Regions from separate parts of the Synechococcus sp. R6-5 genome, predicted to be linked through region 1. Evidence: predicted binding sites of a transcription regulator. Region 1 holds the regulator's gene; the other holds the start of a gene.
What was found. Region 1 encodes NtcA, which controls nitrogen genes in cyanobacteria. Its sites were predicted from a motif close to GTANCNNNNGNTAC; they were not measured.
Positions count from the first base shown of each region.

Region 2: urtA (urea ABC transporter substrate-binding protein) is a predicted target of NtcA. The motif match lies at 2,141-2,154, and genes of this name have one in related genera.

Region 1 covers NZ_JANSHV010000079.1:286-11,851, forward strand. The annotation lists gene NW818_RS04860 (NAD(P)/FAD-dependent oxidoreductase) at 1-1,266, shown strand, start outside; gene treZ (malto-oligosyltrehalose trehalohydrolase) at 1,263-3,122, opposite strand; gene NW818_RS04870 (prolyl oligopeptidase family serine peptidase) at 3,239-5,302, shown strand; gene eno (phosphopyruvate hydratase) at 5,299-6,582, opposite strand; gene ntcA (global nitrogen regulator NtcA) at 6,821-7,495, opposite strand; gene NW818_RS04885 (M61 family metallopeptidase) at 7,777-9,597, shown strand; gene NW818_RS04890 (hypothetical protein) at 9,888-10,376, shown strand; gene NW818_RS04895 (Card1-like endonuclease domain-containing protein) at 10,417-10,809, shown strand; gene NW818_RS04900 (hypothetical protein) at 10,832-11,566, opposite strand, start outside.
Region 2 covers NZ_JANSHV010000006.1:386-4,343, reverse strand. The annotation lists partial or broken gene NW818_RS00355 (ABC transporter permease subunit) at 1-505, opposite strand, end outside; gene urtA (urea ABC transporter substrate-binding protein) at 610-1,884, opposite strand; gene NW818_RS00345 (S9 family peptidase) at 2,268-3,958, shown strand, end outside.

The DNA.
Region 1 (11,566 bases):
ACCTCACACCAGGAGCTGCAGGTGTTGTTAGAGCTGGAGCTGCTTACCCCGCCCGAGTGGGAGGCAGTCCAGGTTACCCACTACCCGAGGGGGCGGATTGGCTTTGGGGAGGGCCCCCACTGGTGGGTGGAGGGAGTGCTGAATGTGGGCGTGGATCCAGTCAGCCTCCTGGAGTTCCTCAAGCAGCATTTCCTGGCCTGGGGGGGCCAAGTGTGGGAGCAGACTGCCTTTCAAAGTGCCACCGTTCACCCCGATGGGATCTGCCTCCAGACCACCAAGGGACAGATCCGTGCTCAACTGCTGGTGGATGCCATGGGGCACCGCTCGCCCATCGCGGCCCAGGCTCGCCAAGGGCAGCCGCCAGATAGCGTCTGTCTGGTGGTGGGATCCTGTGCCCAGGGGCTGCCCGACCAACCCACGGGAGATCTCTTCTACAGCTTTACCCCAGCCCAGAACGGCTACCAGCCCTTTTGGGAAGCTTTCCCTGCCCGCGATGGGCGCACCACCTATCTTTTTACCTACTGCGACCGGGATCCCCGGCGGCCTAGTCTAGAGCAGCTCTGGCGGGATTACTGCCGGCTGCTGCCAGCCTACCAGGGGGTGGAGCTGGCCCAGATCCGCTGGGTGCGCAAGCTGTGCGGCGTTTTTCCCGCTTACCGCCGTAGCCCTCTGCAACTGCCCTGGGATCGCCTGTTGGCAGTGGGGGACAGCAGTGGCAGCCAGTCTCCCCTCAGCTTTGGCGGCTTTGGGGCAATGCTGCGCCACCTGGATCGCCTACAGCAGGGGATCCACGAGGCCCTGGCGCAACGGCAGTTGAACCAGGCAGCCCTGGCCCTGCTGCAACCCTACCAGCCCAACTTGGCCGTGACCTGGCTATTTCAGAAGGCCATGATTCCCCCTCTGCAGAACAAAAGTTGGGATCCCGATAGCATTAACCGCTTGTTGAGCAGGGTGTTTGAGGCCATGTTTGCCGCCGGCCCCCAGGTGGTGAAGCCCTTTTTGCAGGATGTAGTGCAGTTCGGCGGCTTGGCCCAGGCCCTGTGGGGGGTGACGCGTCGGGATCCCAGCTTGGTAGCCAGACTTTTGCCTCGGTTGGGGTTGCCGGAGCTGGTGGCATGGGCGGGCCACTTTGGCGCCCTTGGCCTCTACGAGCTGCTGCAAAGGCTAACGGATCGCCCGGAGCCGGAAACCAACCCCCAGGACTACTTCTGGAGACGGCGCCGCGAGGCTTGGCGCTACGGCTGCGGCCGGGATTACCTCTTTTAGGGGTTCTGACCGTACACCGCCACCCCATAGGGCGGTACCTCCACAAGATCTCCTTGGCTTCCGGCGGGCAGAGAGGATCCCTTTCCCAACCACTGGGTCTCATGGCTGTCCAAAAGTTTTTCCCAGGTGCCGCTGGGCCATTGGGTATAGGTGACTGGCTGATCGGGGCTGAAATTGAAAAGGGCAAGCAAAGCCTGGGATCCCTGGCGGCGGTGCAGAGCTAGGCCAGAGTTGGAAAAGAGCTCCACTTCCACCCCGTCCCGCTCCAAGTGCTGGAGAGCCGGTTGGGTTTTGCGCAGCCGGATCAGGGCCTGGTACCACTTCCAGAGAACCTGGTGGTGACCGGCTTTTTTCAAGTCCCAATTGAGCTTGGAGCGCAGGAAAGTCTCCTCAGCTTGGGGATCCGGCGGCTCTCCCTGCCAGGCAAAGGCGCTGAACTCGCGGCGGCGTCCCTGTCGTACCGCTTCCACCAAATCGGGATCCCCGTGGCTGACAAAATACAGAAAGGGGGCCACCTCCCCGTATTCTTCCCCCATAAACAGCAGCGGCAGCATGGGGGCCAACAGCAGGGCAGCGGCAGCCAATTTGAGGCCCTCGAAAGAGGTGAGCTGGCTAAGGCGCTCTCCCAGCCTGCGGTTGCCCACCTGGTCGTGGTTTTGAATGCAGACAACAAATTGGGATCCTGACCGTCCGGCGGCGGAGTTGCCGTAACGCCTGGCGCGGTAGCGGGAGTATTGGCCGGAAAAGACGTAGCTTTCCCGGTAGGACTTGGCCAGTTGCTCCAATTGGCCAAAATCCTGGTAGTAGCCCACTGTTTCGCCGGTGAGCAGGGTGTGAACCGAGTGGTGAAAGTCGTCGCACCACTGGGCATCTAGCCCGTAGCCCCCTTGCTCTCGGGGGGTGATGAGGCGGACATCGTTGAGGTCGCTTTCGGCAATGAGAACCCTGGGCCGGCCAGTGCGAGCTTCTAGGGCATCCACCTGCTCTGCCAATTCCTGCAAGAAGGGGTAGGCGCTGAAGTCGTAGATGGCATGCACCGCGTCCAGCCGCAGCCCATCGAGATGAAACTCCTCCAGCCAGTACTCGGCGTTTTGTAGGAAAAACTCTCGCACGCCGTCAGAATAGCGGTCGTCGAAGTTGAGGGCATCCCCCCAAGGGGTGTGGTACTTGTCGGTGAAGTAGGGGCCAAAATCCCGCAGGTAGTTCCCCTCCGGCCCCAGGTGGTTGTAGACCACATCCAAGATGACGGCCAAACCCAGTTGGTGGCAGGCATTGACTAGGGCTTTGAAGCCTGCCGCTCCTCCATAGCTGGTCTGCACCGCGTAGGGGTAGACGCCGTCGTAGCCCCAGTTGCGCTCTCCTGGAAACTGGGCCACCGGCATCAGCTCCAGCACGTTTACCCCCAACTCCACCAATTCCGGCAGGCGAGGGATCAGAGCAGCAAAGGTGCCCTCGAGGGTAAAGGTGCCTACATGCAGCTCGTAGAGGATCCACTGAGACAGGGGGATCCCCTTCCACCCCTGATCCTGCCAGTCGAAGTGGGGATCCACCACCCGCGAGGGGCCATGAACGCCATGCGGTTGACAGCGGGAGGCCGGGTCTGGTCGCTCCACTACCCCTGCCTGGGTGTGCAGGCGGTAGAGGTAGTCCACTGGCCCAGGTGGGATCCCGTCCACCTCCCCCTGCCAATAGCCCTGCTCATCCCGCACTAGAGTAAAGCAACGTTGGACAGGGCTGAGCAGCTTCAGCTCCACCTGCTCAACCAAGGGCGCCCACACCGAGAAGTGATAGCAGCCTGAGCCCAGGGGATAGGCGCCCATCCGCCCGGCCTGGAAGAAAGGAGAAGCCTGCAACACAGAATCTATCCCGCAACTCGGCTTCCACTATAGCGAGCATGCCTGGCAAAGGCCGGAGAGTGGGTTTTTGGCTTCTCCTCTGCCATAGTGGAATGGGTCTCCAGCGATTAGGTCTTATGCTCAACTATCCCCCCAGCTATCCCGATCCCACCGTTGTCGACATCTACCACGGGCAGCCGGTGCCGGATCCCTACCGCTGGCTGGAGGATCTGGACTCAGAGCAGACGCGGGCCTGGATCGAAGCACAAAACCAACTCACCTTCGACTACCTGAGACAAATCCCGGCACGGCAACGGCTGCTGGAGCGCCTGACGCAGTTGTGGAACTACGAAAGATACAGCCAGCCCTTCAAAGAGGGCAACCGCTACTTCTATTTCAAGAACGACGGCCTGCAAAACCAAAGTGTTCTCTATACCCAAGAAAGCCTGGAGGCTGAGGCCAGGGTCTTGCTGGATCCCAACACCTTCTCCGAAGACGGTACGGTGGCTCTATCGGGCATTGCCATCAGCCGTGATGGGCGGTATCTGGCCTATGGCCTCTCCTGCTCCGGCTCCGATTGGCAAGAGTGGAAGGTGCGGGACATCGAAACCGGCGAGGATTTGCCGGATCACCTCCGCTGGGTCAAGTTTTCCGGGGCGAGCTGGACGCTGGACGGGCAGGGATTTTTCTACAGCCGCTACGACGAACCAGCCCCCGGCAGCGAATACGAAAGCGCCAACTACTTCCAGAAGCTCTACTACCACCGCCTGGGCACCTCCCAGTCAGAAGATGTTTTGGTCTATCACCGCCCCGACCAAAAAGAGTGGGGCTTTGCCGGCGGGGTTACTGAAGATGGGAATTACCTCATCATCTCCGTCTGGCGGGGCACGGATCCCAAAAACCTCATCTTCTACAAAGACTTGCGGGATCCCCAGTCTCCTGTAGTAGAGCTCATCCGCGAGTTTGAGGCCGAATACAGCTTCGTGGGCAACGACGGATCCCGCTTTTGGCTGTTGACGGACTGCCAAGCTCCTCGGCGGCGACTGGTGGCGATTGACTTGGAGCAGCCCGACCAGGTGCAGGAGGTGATCCCCGAGGCGGAGGAGACCCTGCAGGGGGTTAGCTTGATCAACAATCAGTTTGTGGCCTTCTACCTCAAAGACGCCCACACCCAGATCAAGACCTTTGCTTTAGACGGTAGCTACCTGGGGGAAATTCCGCTGCCCGGGCTGGGATCTGCCAGCGGCTTTGGCGGCAAGCGCTACGACACCGAGACCTTCTACACCTTCACCAGCTTCACCACCCCGCCCACCATCTACCGCTACGATTTCACCAGCGGCACCAGCACCCTGTTCCGTCAGCCCCAGGTGGATTTCAATCCCCAGGCCTACGAGGTGCAGCAGGTGTCTTACACCAGCAAAGACGGCACCCGCATCCCCATGTTTCTCGTCCACCGCCGTGGCCTGACTCGGACAGGGGATCACCCCACCCTGCTGTATGGCTACGGCGGCTTTGGCATCTCACTTACCCCCAGCTTTTCAGTGGGTCTGGTGGCCTGGCTGGAAATGGGCGGTGTCTATGCCCAGCCAAGTTTGCGCGGCGGCGGCGAGTACGGAGAAGAGTGGCACCAGGCGGGCACCAAGCTCAACAAGCAAAAGGTGTTCGACGACTTTATTGCCGCTGCCGAGTGGCTGATTGCCCATGGCTACACCAACCCCTCCCAGTTGGCCATCTCCGGTGGCAGCAATGGCGGCCTGTTGGTGGGGGCCTGCATGACCCAAAGGCCGGATCTGTTCGCGGCGGCTCTACCGGCGGTGGGGGTGATGGACATGCTGCGCTTTCATAAGTTCACCATCGGCTGGGCCTGGATCTCCGAGTACGGATCCCCGGAGAACCCGGAGGAATTCAAGGCCCTCTACGCCTATTCCCCTCTGCACAACCTCAAGCCCGGCACTGCCTATCCCGCCACCCTGATCACCACCGCAGATCACGACGACCGGGTGGTGCCCGCCCACAGCTTCAAGTTTGCCGCTGCCCTGCAGGCAGCCCAGGGGGGATCCCAGCCCATCCTCATCCGCATCGACACCAAGGCAGGGCACGGGGCCGGCAAGCCCACCAGCAAGCTGATTGAGGAAGCTGCCGACCGCTGGGCCTTTTTGGTGCAGGTGCTAGGGATCCCCTGGGACGGAACGGGAAGTTAGCGAGCTCTAGGACCCAGGCCCACCCGACCGGCATAAACTGCCGCTTCCCCCAGCTCGTCTTCGATGCGCAGCAGTTGGTTGTACTTGGCAATGCGCTCGCTGCGGCAGAGGGATCCGGTTTTGATCTGCCCGGCACGGGTGGCCACCGCCAAGTCGGCAATGGTGGTGTCTTCCGTCTCGCCAGAGCGGTGGCTGATGATGGTGCGAAAGCCGGCTTGAACTGCCAATTGGATGGCCGAGACGGTCTCCGTCAGGGTGCCGATTTGGTTGGGCTTGATCAAAATGGCGTTGGCGGCGGCGCTGTCGATACCCTTTTGCAGGCGGGTCAGGTTGGTTACAAACAGGTCATCTCCCACCAGCTGTACCCGGGATCCCAGTTGAGCGGTCATGGCTTGCCAACCGGCCCAGTCTTCTTCCGCTAGCCCATCTTCAATGGAAAGGATGGGATAGTTGGCCAGCAGTTGCTGGTAGTAAGCCACCATATCAGCCGCGCTGTGGGCTTTGCCCTCAAAGTGATATTGCCCATCCTGCAGCAGCTCGTTGGCGGCCACATCCAAGGCCAAGGCGATATCTGCTCCCGGTTTGTAGCCTGCCTGTTCAATAGCCGTCATCAGCAGATCCAAAGCCGCCGCATTGGAGTCGAGATCAGGAGCAAACCCCCCTTCATCCCCCACACCGGTGGACAGCCCCTTCTGCTGCAGCACTTGTTTTAGTACCGCAAACACCTCAGCCCCGTAGCGCAGCGCCTCGCGAAAGCTGGCCGCTCCAATGGGCACAAGCATAAATTCTTGAATATCGACGTTGTTGTCGGCGTGGGCGCCGCCGTTGAGCACGTTCATCAGCGGCACCGGCAGCAGGTTGGCAAAGGGCCCCCCCAGGTATTTGTAAAGAGGCAAGCCCACTGCTTCCGCAGCCGCTTTGGCTGTCGCCAGAGAAACTGCCAAAATAGCGTTGGCCCCCAGGCGGGACTTGTTGGGGGTGCCGTCCAGGTCGATCAGCAACTGGTCAATACGGGCTTGGTTGAGGGCATCTTCTCCCTGCAGCTCCGACTGGATGGGGCCAAGGATGTTTTCCACCGCCCTCAGCACACCCTTACCGCCGTAGCGTTTGGGATCCCCGTCCCGCAGCTCATGGGCCTCGAAGGTACCGGTCGAGGCACCGCTGGGAACCTGCGCCAAGCCCGTTGCTCCATTGGCTAGACCCACCAGGGCTTCTAGGGTGGGACGCCCTCGCGAGTCGAGGATCTCATGGGCGGTAATCCACTCGATGGCCGTTTCCACAGTTACACCTCAGCAATTGGCTAGATAGCTCTGGCCAAAGCCAGATCCCCCCATAGACTAGTAGATTCTTGCCCGGGATCCGGTCAGCTTCCAGAAAACTTTAAGTCTGTCCTTCGGGCACAGAGATTCTTCAAGGCTGCAGCAGTAGATTGAACATAGGCCGGCCAGAGCTTCAACTAGCCGTCGAGCGGGGTTTGCCTGGGCAAGGTGCTGCTCAGGAAGTGTTCTCCTCTTCCTTCTAGGCAAAGCGATGGCTCAGCCGCATCGGGTCGTGTACGGTGATCTTTTTCTTGTGAATGGAGATGTACTTCTTCTTGCGCAGCTCTCCCAACAGGCGGGTAATGGTGACGCGGGTTGAGCCAATGGCCTCGGCAATGGCCTGGTGAGACAGCTTGAGATCGATGGTGACCCCATCTGGGCCAGGCACCCCGAAATCGCGACAGAGAATCAACAAAAAGCTGACCAGACGGGATCCCATGTCGCGATGAGCCAGCGTCTCGATCATCATCTCCGTTTGCAAGATACGAGACGACAGGCTTTTAACCAGCAACATGGCCAGTTCGGCGTTCTCCTGTAGGGATTTCTCCACCTGCTCGATCGGCAGAGAGAGCAACTCAGTAGGCGTAAAAGCCACCGAGTGATAAAAGCGGTCGGAGCGCTGTCCCGTGATAAAGGAGAGCACGCCGAAGATGCTGTTTTCGCGTAGGAGGGCGACGGTGATTTCCTCCCCCATTTCGTAGACCCGCGAGAGCTTAACGGCTCCCTTCACCAAAAAGTAAACCCGCTCCGCCGGATCCCCTGGAAAAAAAATGGTCTTCCCGCGCTCAAACGTTTCGATAACCGGAGGATGGTGAGGGCCTCCCAATTGCTTGAAGGCTGTGATCAGAGATTTTTCCGCTACGGCCACCGCCATACTCATCAACCTTTTAAGGTCAGTTTATACCTAAGATCAACCTATTAAGATCAATCTAGAAGCATTAGGCTAGGTTGCAACCCCTTGACTTCAGAATCGATGATGATACCAAGATTTACCCTAAAGTAGAAGGTTCTGCCCAGGCATCTTTGTAGCACGTGCTACATTTTTGAGTCTCGTTTTTGCCCCAGAAAGGGATCCCCAACCGAAAGCAGGGGTTAGGATAAGAGCCATTGTCGCTGGGGGTTGCGTCGGCCCTTGGCGGTAGAGAGTGGAGTGGGTTGGAACATTCTATCTATCTATCTATGGGGATCCCAGAGGTTATCGTTGCTGCACCTTCTCAACTGAGCCGCCAGCATTTCACAGTGCGGATGCCGGATCCGGCCAATCACCTGCTGGAGGTGGAACTGCAGATCCAAGAGGTGGATCCAGAGGTGCCTTTGCGGCTGCGACTGCCGGTGTGGACGCCGGGATCCTACTTGGTGCGGGAGTATGCCCGTCATGTGCAGGAGTTTCAGGCGGCAACTGAGCAAGGGATCCCTTTGGCCTGGCGGAAGGTGGACAAGAACACCTGGCAGATCGATCCGCCGGGCTGTTCTGCCGTGAAGGTGTGCTACCGGGTCTATGCCTATGAGCTGACGGTGCGCACAAACCATCTGGATTTGACCCACGCCTATTTCAACGGGGCAGCGCTGTTTCTCTACGTGCCCGGTCGCGAGCGGGAACCCTACACTTTGACGGTGATCCCCCCCAAGCCGGATTGGCGCATCGCCACCAGTTTGCGGCCTTTGATCTCCTCTTCTGGGGATCCCGCTTCCGGCCAGTCTTTTGTGGCAGAGGACTATGACGAGCTGGTGGATAGCCCGGTGGAGGTGGGCCTGCATCGGATGCAATCGTTTGAGGTGGAAGGGATCCCGCATTACCTTGTGGTTTGGGGGTCGGGCACTCTGGATGTCGATCGGGCCGTTGCCGATGCCAAGGCCATTGTCGAAACCACAGCCGCATTTTTTGGTGGGCTACCCTATGACCGTTACTGGTTTATCGTGCATTTGTCGCCGGGAGGATTTGGTGGCCTTGAGCACAAGTACAGCACCACCCTTCTTTACTCTGGGCTAGAGCTGCATCAGCCAGAGTCCTATCGTCGGTTTTTGGCTCTGATGGCCCACGAGTTGTTTCATGCCTGGAATGTCAAGCGTCTGCGTCCTCTGGCATTGGAAAAGATCGATTACAACCAGGAAAATTATCTGGAATGTCTGTGGTTTTGTGAGGGGGCGACCAGCTATTACGAAAACGTCATCTTGTTGAGGGCAGGGATCCTCAGTGCCGGCGATTTCTTGAAGATTCTTTCCGAACAGATTGGTCGCTTACAGCGTACTCCGGGCCGGGCCGTGCAATCGCTGCGGGAATCCAGCTTCGACACCTGGATCAAACTCTACCGCCCCCACGAAAACACCCTCAACAGCCAGGTTTCTTATTACTTAAAGGGGGCTTTGGTCTGTTGGCTGCTGGATCTGCACATTCGCCACCTTTCCGGCGGTCAGGGATCCCTGGATACAGCTTTGCAGGATCTGTGGCAGCGCTTTGGTCGGTCAGAGAAGGGCTACAGCGACCAAGACTTGCGGGAGGCGTTTGAGCGGGCAGCTGGTGCCGATCTTGGCCGGTTTTTCGCAGCCTATGTGGAAGGCACGGAAGAGCTAGACTACAACACTTACCTACACCCCTTTGGCCTCACCCTTAAAGCCCACTTCAGCCGCCCCAACCCCATCCCATACCTGGGCCTCAATTTCAACGGCGAGGGCAATCGCATCAGCGTAGTAGAGATGGGATCCCCGGCGCAAAAAGCGGGCATCTGGGCCGGCGATGAGCTGGTGGCCCTGGATGGGTTCAAGGTGAGCGCCGCCAACCTGACAGAACGCTTGACAGCCTATCAGCCCCACCAGATCATTTGTTTGAGCGTTTTTCAAGCCGATCAGTTGAAACATTTCTGGATCCCGTTGGATCCCCCTCGGCCTGATGTCTATAGGTTGGAGGTATTGCCTGAGCTGACTCCTGCTCAAGAAGCCCTTCAGCAAGGCTGGCTGGGATCCCTCATTCGCACCTAGCTTCTCTGCGGTCAGGGGCAAGCCCCCTCCACTTGAAAATTCGCTCACCTCCCCCTAGCATGTTGAGACAAGCGGGTAGTCTAGTCAACTCAAGCCAAAGGTAACGACAACAAAGATCGGGACTAAATCCAATGGATTTAATTTTAGCTTTGTTAGTTGGAATAGCCATCGGCATCTTGATAGGAGTTAGGCTTAGGTCAGGGAGATGGAAGCGAGAAACTACAAAAGTTATCTCCTCATCTACAGGTATGTCTCAACGTGACAGGCATCCGAATGAACAGAGAACCATCTTGGCCAGCCGAGTGGAAAGAGCGGAAGACATTCATCAGGAACTACAGCCTAATCTTCAAAGGCTTGAGGTTCCTCGAGCGACAAATCAAGCAGTAAGTTGGGACTCACAAGAAGTTGCTGTTGTCAAAGCGCTTGAGGAAAGTTCCCAGGAAGTCATTGATCATATCAGCCGTGATAAGTTGAGGTTAGCTTTATTTCTGTGGTCTAAAGGAATAAGAATTAAAAGCTTGGAAACCAAGGAAGCAAGTAGGGTTGGTAGCAAACTGAACAGCAAGCTAAATCAGATATCCAACTTTATGGGAGATAGATATTATTCAATTAGAAAACTCTACAAGTCGATAAAGTCAAACATGAACGAAGGAGAGGCTTTCTCCCTGATTCTGAAAGACGAGCCAAACCAGGTAGTATCAGATAGTTGCCAACTTGCGAATATGCTCTGTAGTATCGCCTTCTTGGAGGAGTACCATTATTTGAAGTCTCCTAGCTAGATTTATTTTAGAAGCAAAGCCGAGCAGAGACCCAAATGCATTGAACTTTCTATCAGGAGGATGGCTGGAGCGATATGTCAAAGAAAAGCTAGTAAAGATTGCCAGTCAGCAAGGCAAAAAGATCAGTTTTTCTTACATCATGAATACTCAAGTTACTTTGCCGAATGGAAATGATTTTGAAATAGATTTATTCTTTTATGTCAATGATAAGTTTTACTGGGTAGAATCCAAAACGGGTGATTATCATGAAAGTATAGACAAGTACTCTAGGTTGGCTTCCAGGCTTGGTCTTCAGCAGAATCAGGCTTTTGTAGTCTTGACTGATGTTGATCAGGATAAGAAAATTAGCCTGTCTTCCAGTTATAAGCTGTCAGTAATCGGCGTTGACGATGTTGAGCCGACCTTTATCAAAATTCTGAAAAGTCATGTCTGAAAGAGCACCTGACAAAAGCTAGCTAGGCTACAATCTTGACAGCTTGTTCCATACACCACCAGGGATCCTCGGCAAAAGCCGGCATGGGAGTGCTGCCTGCCTTGCCCAGAATGGCCAGCCGGACTTCCCGATCCAGGCGGGATCCGGCCCCGTAGGGATCTTCTGAGGGAGGTTCCAGCCGTTGCCCCAGAGGGGGCATCACCATAATGCCTGGCTGCATGCTGGTGCTGCTGACCCAGATTTTGAAGCGATCCACCGCTACGTCTGTTCCTTCTGGCAGCTGCATCTGCAGCAGGTAGCGGGGGCCAGAGCCAATCAGCAGGCTCTCGTTGGGGCGTAAACGGGCAGGCAGATCTGGTTGATAGGGGTAAACCAAATCCACGCTGTACCGCCGCTCGTCAAAGACGGTGACATAAACATGCACTGGAGTGGGGGCTCTGTTTCTCAAGGCAATGGCCAGGTTGCGGCCTGCTTGGATTTGTACTTGTCCCTGGGGATCCCGCGGCAGGGGGCTCACTTCGGCAGGGGCAGAGCTGCTGGCCGGGGTTTCCAGTTGGAGAAATTCCACTTCCAAGATGCTGCTCAGCGCATCGCTGGCAGGTTGCAGGTTCAAAAGATTACCAAAAGCAGCCACGTGCTCCAACAGCCGCACCAGCTTGCGAGGCAGGGCCAGTAGCTTCTTCACCGGGATCCGGAAGGCCGCCAGAGCCACCTCTTCCCCCCGCCGGTAAAAGTGATAAGTGGCATCGGGCAACAG
Region 2 (3,958 bases), on a different contig from region 1:
CCGCTGCAATGGCCGTGGAAAGCACCAACAGCAGCGCCAGCGTCCACCCCTTGAGACGCGGCCAATCCGCCCGCCTGGACAAAAGCCACCAGCCGCCGAAAAAGAGCACCGCGAAGGCCCCCAAGCGGAAAGCCAGCACCCAATTGACGCTGCGCACAAACTGCTGCAGGATCAGGCTCACGCCCCAGGTGGCCAAAAGGGTCTCCAAGGGTCGGCCATACAAAAAGCGAATCACCCCCCGCTCCAGGGCTAGTCCCACCAGAGCCGTGACGGCAAAGGCAGCTACCAAAGCTGGAAAGATGTACAGATCCCGCCAGGGATCCCCTAGGGGACGAAAGGCATTTTGAACCACAAAAGTGGTGTAGGCCCCCAACATCATCAGCTCCCCATGGGCCATGTTGATGACCCCCATGAGGCCGAAAACAATGGCCAAGCCCAAGGCGGCTATTAGCAAGACGGTGCCAATGCTAATGCCGTTGAACAAGCTGTCCAGGAGCAAGGTCATGGGCAGGGGATCCTCCTTCCAACTTGACCGGGGAAGCTTCTTAAGCGGCAGAGCGGGATCCCCGACCCTATCCAAACGGCAAGGGATCCCAGCCCTGGCCAGGACTAGCTGACTTTGTAGCGACCGCCCTTGGCCGGATCTGACCAATCGCAGGCAAAGCCCTTGGTCTCTGCCACAAACTGGTTCCAGGGCTGCGGCTCCACGGCATCCGTAGAAAAGATGACATCAAACAAACCGTCAGAGCGCACCTGGCCGATCCGCACATACTTGGTCAGGTGGTGATTGGTGTTCATGGTTACCAAGCCTTCTGGGGCATCAAAGGTCTGGCCATAGGCTGCCTGCCGCACGGCGTCGATTTCCACTGTTCCCGCTTTTTCCACTGCCTGCTTCCAGATGTAAACCATGATGTAGGCGGCTTCCATCGGGTCGTTGGTGACGCGGTTTTGGCCGTATTCTGCCTTGAAAGCTTCCACAAACTTCTTGTTGGCAGGCGTATCCACCGTCATAAAGTAGTTCCAGGCGGCGAAGTGCCCTTCCAAGAATTCGGGGCCGATGGCCTGTACCTCTTCTTCGGCAATGCTGACGGACATGGAAGGATAGCGATCCGGCCCCAGCCCTGCCCCTTCCAGTTGTTTGAAAAAGGCCACGTTGCTGTCGCCGTTCAAGCTGTTGTAGATCACACCGCCATTGGGAAGAGCGGCCCGGATCTTGCTGATGATGGGGGTAACTTCTGTGTTGCCCAAAGGCAGATAGTCTTCACCCACCACCTTGCCCCCCAGGGCTTCCAACTGGGCCTTGATGATGGTGTTGGCCGTGCGGGGGAACACGTAGTCGGATCCCACCAGGAAGAACTCTTTGCCCTTGTTCTTGAGCAGCCATTCCACCGAAGGCTCGATCTGCTGGTTGGGGGCAGCGCCGGTGTAGAAGATGTTTTTGGAGCACTCTTGTCCTTCGTACTGCACGGGATACCAGAGCAGGTGCTGCTTGGATTCAAACACCGGCAACACGGCTTTGCGACTGGCCGAAGTCCAGCATCCAAACACCGTTGCCACCTTGTCCACATCGATCAATTTGGTGGCTTTCTCGGCAAAGGTTGGCCAATCGGAAGCCCCATCCTCGATAATCGGCTCGATCTGCTTGCCCAAAACCCCACCGGCGGCATTGATCTCTTTGATGGCCAGCTTTTCCGCATCCACCACGCTGGTTTCCGAAATGGCCATGGTGCCGCTGAGGGAGTGCAAAATGCCAACGCGAATGGTCTCTCCCTGGGCGTAGGCGGGCACAGACCGCTTCACCCAGATCTGCGGCCCTAGGGCAGCCCCGGCTCCGGCCAGAGCGCCCATTTTCAGCACTTGACGACGATTAAAAGATTGAGCCATCGGTGATCTCCGAAACGAAGTGAGTGCAAAGGGTGTTAAGAAGTCCAGTTGTTGCAGCAGCCCGGCCAACGGGGGGAAGCACCTAGCTCATCACCTCGCCCATGTGTTGAACCTGCCCAACTGCGCTCAGCTGAGGCTTTCACCGAATGCCTTCCCAACATCAACAGGGGAAAGGCTAATCCTGCAGTCGAGAAAGCGTTGTGCATCCCTGTTGCCTTAACGTGTTCCATCAAACCCATTCGGCCCGGAGAGAATTGTATCGTGGGATACCTTTTCCCAGAATCCGAGCCCTTTCCCCGCAGGCTGTAGGCAAAGGCAGGGATCCCTTGCTGCCGGCATAATAGGGGTTCTGGGGTCGAGAATTAGTTGAGAGTTAACAGCTTATGGTGCAACAGGCCGGCTATGGATCTTGGCGATCCCCGATTACCGCTGACCTGGTGGTGACGGGATCCCTGCGCTTGGGACAGATGGTTTGGGATCAGGGGGATCTCTACTGGACGGAGGGCCGCCCGCAAGAAAAAGGGCGCAATGTGTTGATGCGGCGCTCTGCCGACGGGATCCTGGTGGAGCTGACACCGGCACCTTTCAATGTGCGGACACGAGTGCATGAGTATGGGGGTGGAGCTTATTGGGTGTCGGCAGGGGTAGTGTATTTTTGCAACTTCGCTGACCAACGGCTCTACCGCCTGCTGCCGGGTTCAGATCCCCAGCCCCTGACAGAAGCAGGCCCCTATCGCTATGCAGATGGGGTGGTGGATCGGGCGCGTGGACGCATCCTCTGTGTGCGGGAGGATCACAGCCGCCAGGGAGAGCCGGAAAACAGCCTTGTCTCGATTGACTTAGCAAGTGGATCCCAGCAGATTTTGGCTTCTGGGCACGACTTCTACGCCAGCCCGCGCCTCAGTCCAGACGGCCAGACCTTGGTATGGCTGACCTGGGATCACCCCCAAATGCCCTGGGACGGCACAGAGCTGTGGCGGTCTGAGGTGAACCCTGACGGCAGCTTGGGAGAACCTCAAAAGCTGGCCGGTGGCCCTGCCGAGTCGATCTTCCAGCCCCAGTGGTCACCGCAAGGGGATCTCTACTTTGTTTCCGATTGCAGCGGCTGGTGGAACCTCTATCGCTGGGATCCCCAGGGCCCCATTCCCCTCTGCCCTATGGAAGCGGAGTTTGGAGAGCCGCAGTGGGTGTTTGGCCTGAGCACCTACGGCTTCTGTGGCGATGGGCGCATCCTGGCCTGTTATGAACAAGACGGGCTGTCTCATCTGGCTTATCTGGATCCCCATTCAGGACAGTTGGCAGGGATCCCCTTGCCCTACACCCAGATCAGCGGTTTGCAGGTGAGTGGGGAAAAAGCCGCTTTCCTGGCCGGATCCCCGACGGAAGCCACTGCCTTGGTCTGCCTAGACTTACCCTCCAGCCAAGTGGAGGTGGTGGCCCGTTCCAGCAGCGTGGCGGTGGATCCCGACTATCTGTCGATCCCAGAGCCCATTGTTTTTCCCACCGGTGGCGGCAAGGCAGTGGCCTATGCTTTCTTCTATCCCCCCAAGAACCGCGACTTTGTTGCTCCCACTGGCGAAAAGCCACCCCTGCTGGTGAAAAGCCACGGCGGGCCCACCGGGGCGACGGCAGCGGTGCTCAACCTGGGGATCCAATACTGGACCAGTCGGGGGATTGCCGTTTTGGATGTGAACTACCGGGGCAGCAGCGGCTACGGACGGGCCTATCGGGATGCTCTCAAAGGCCGGTGGGGCCTGGTAGATGTGGAAGATTGCATCGCCGGATCCCAATTTTTGGCAGAACAGGGCAAGGTGGATGGGGAACGGCTGCTCATTCAAGGGGGCAGCGCTGGCGGCTATACCACGTTGGCGGCCTTGACCTTCCATGCCGTCTTCCGAGCAGGTGCCAGCTACTACGGGGTGAGCGATCTAGAAGCCCTGGCCCAGGAGACCCACAAGTTCGAGTCTCGCTACTTGGACAGCCTCATTGGCCCCTACCCAGAGCGGCGGGATCTCTACCGGGAGCGTTCCCCCATTCATCACCTGGAGGGCCTCAATTGTCCGGTTATCTTCTT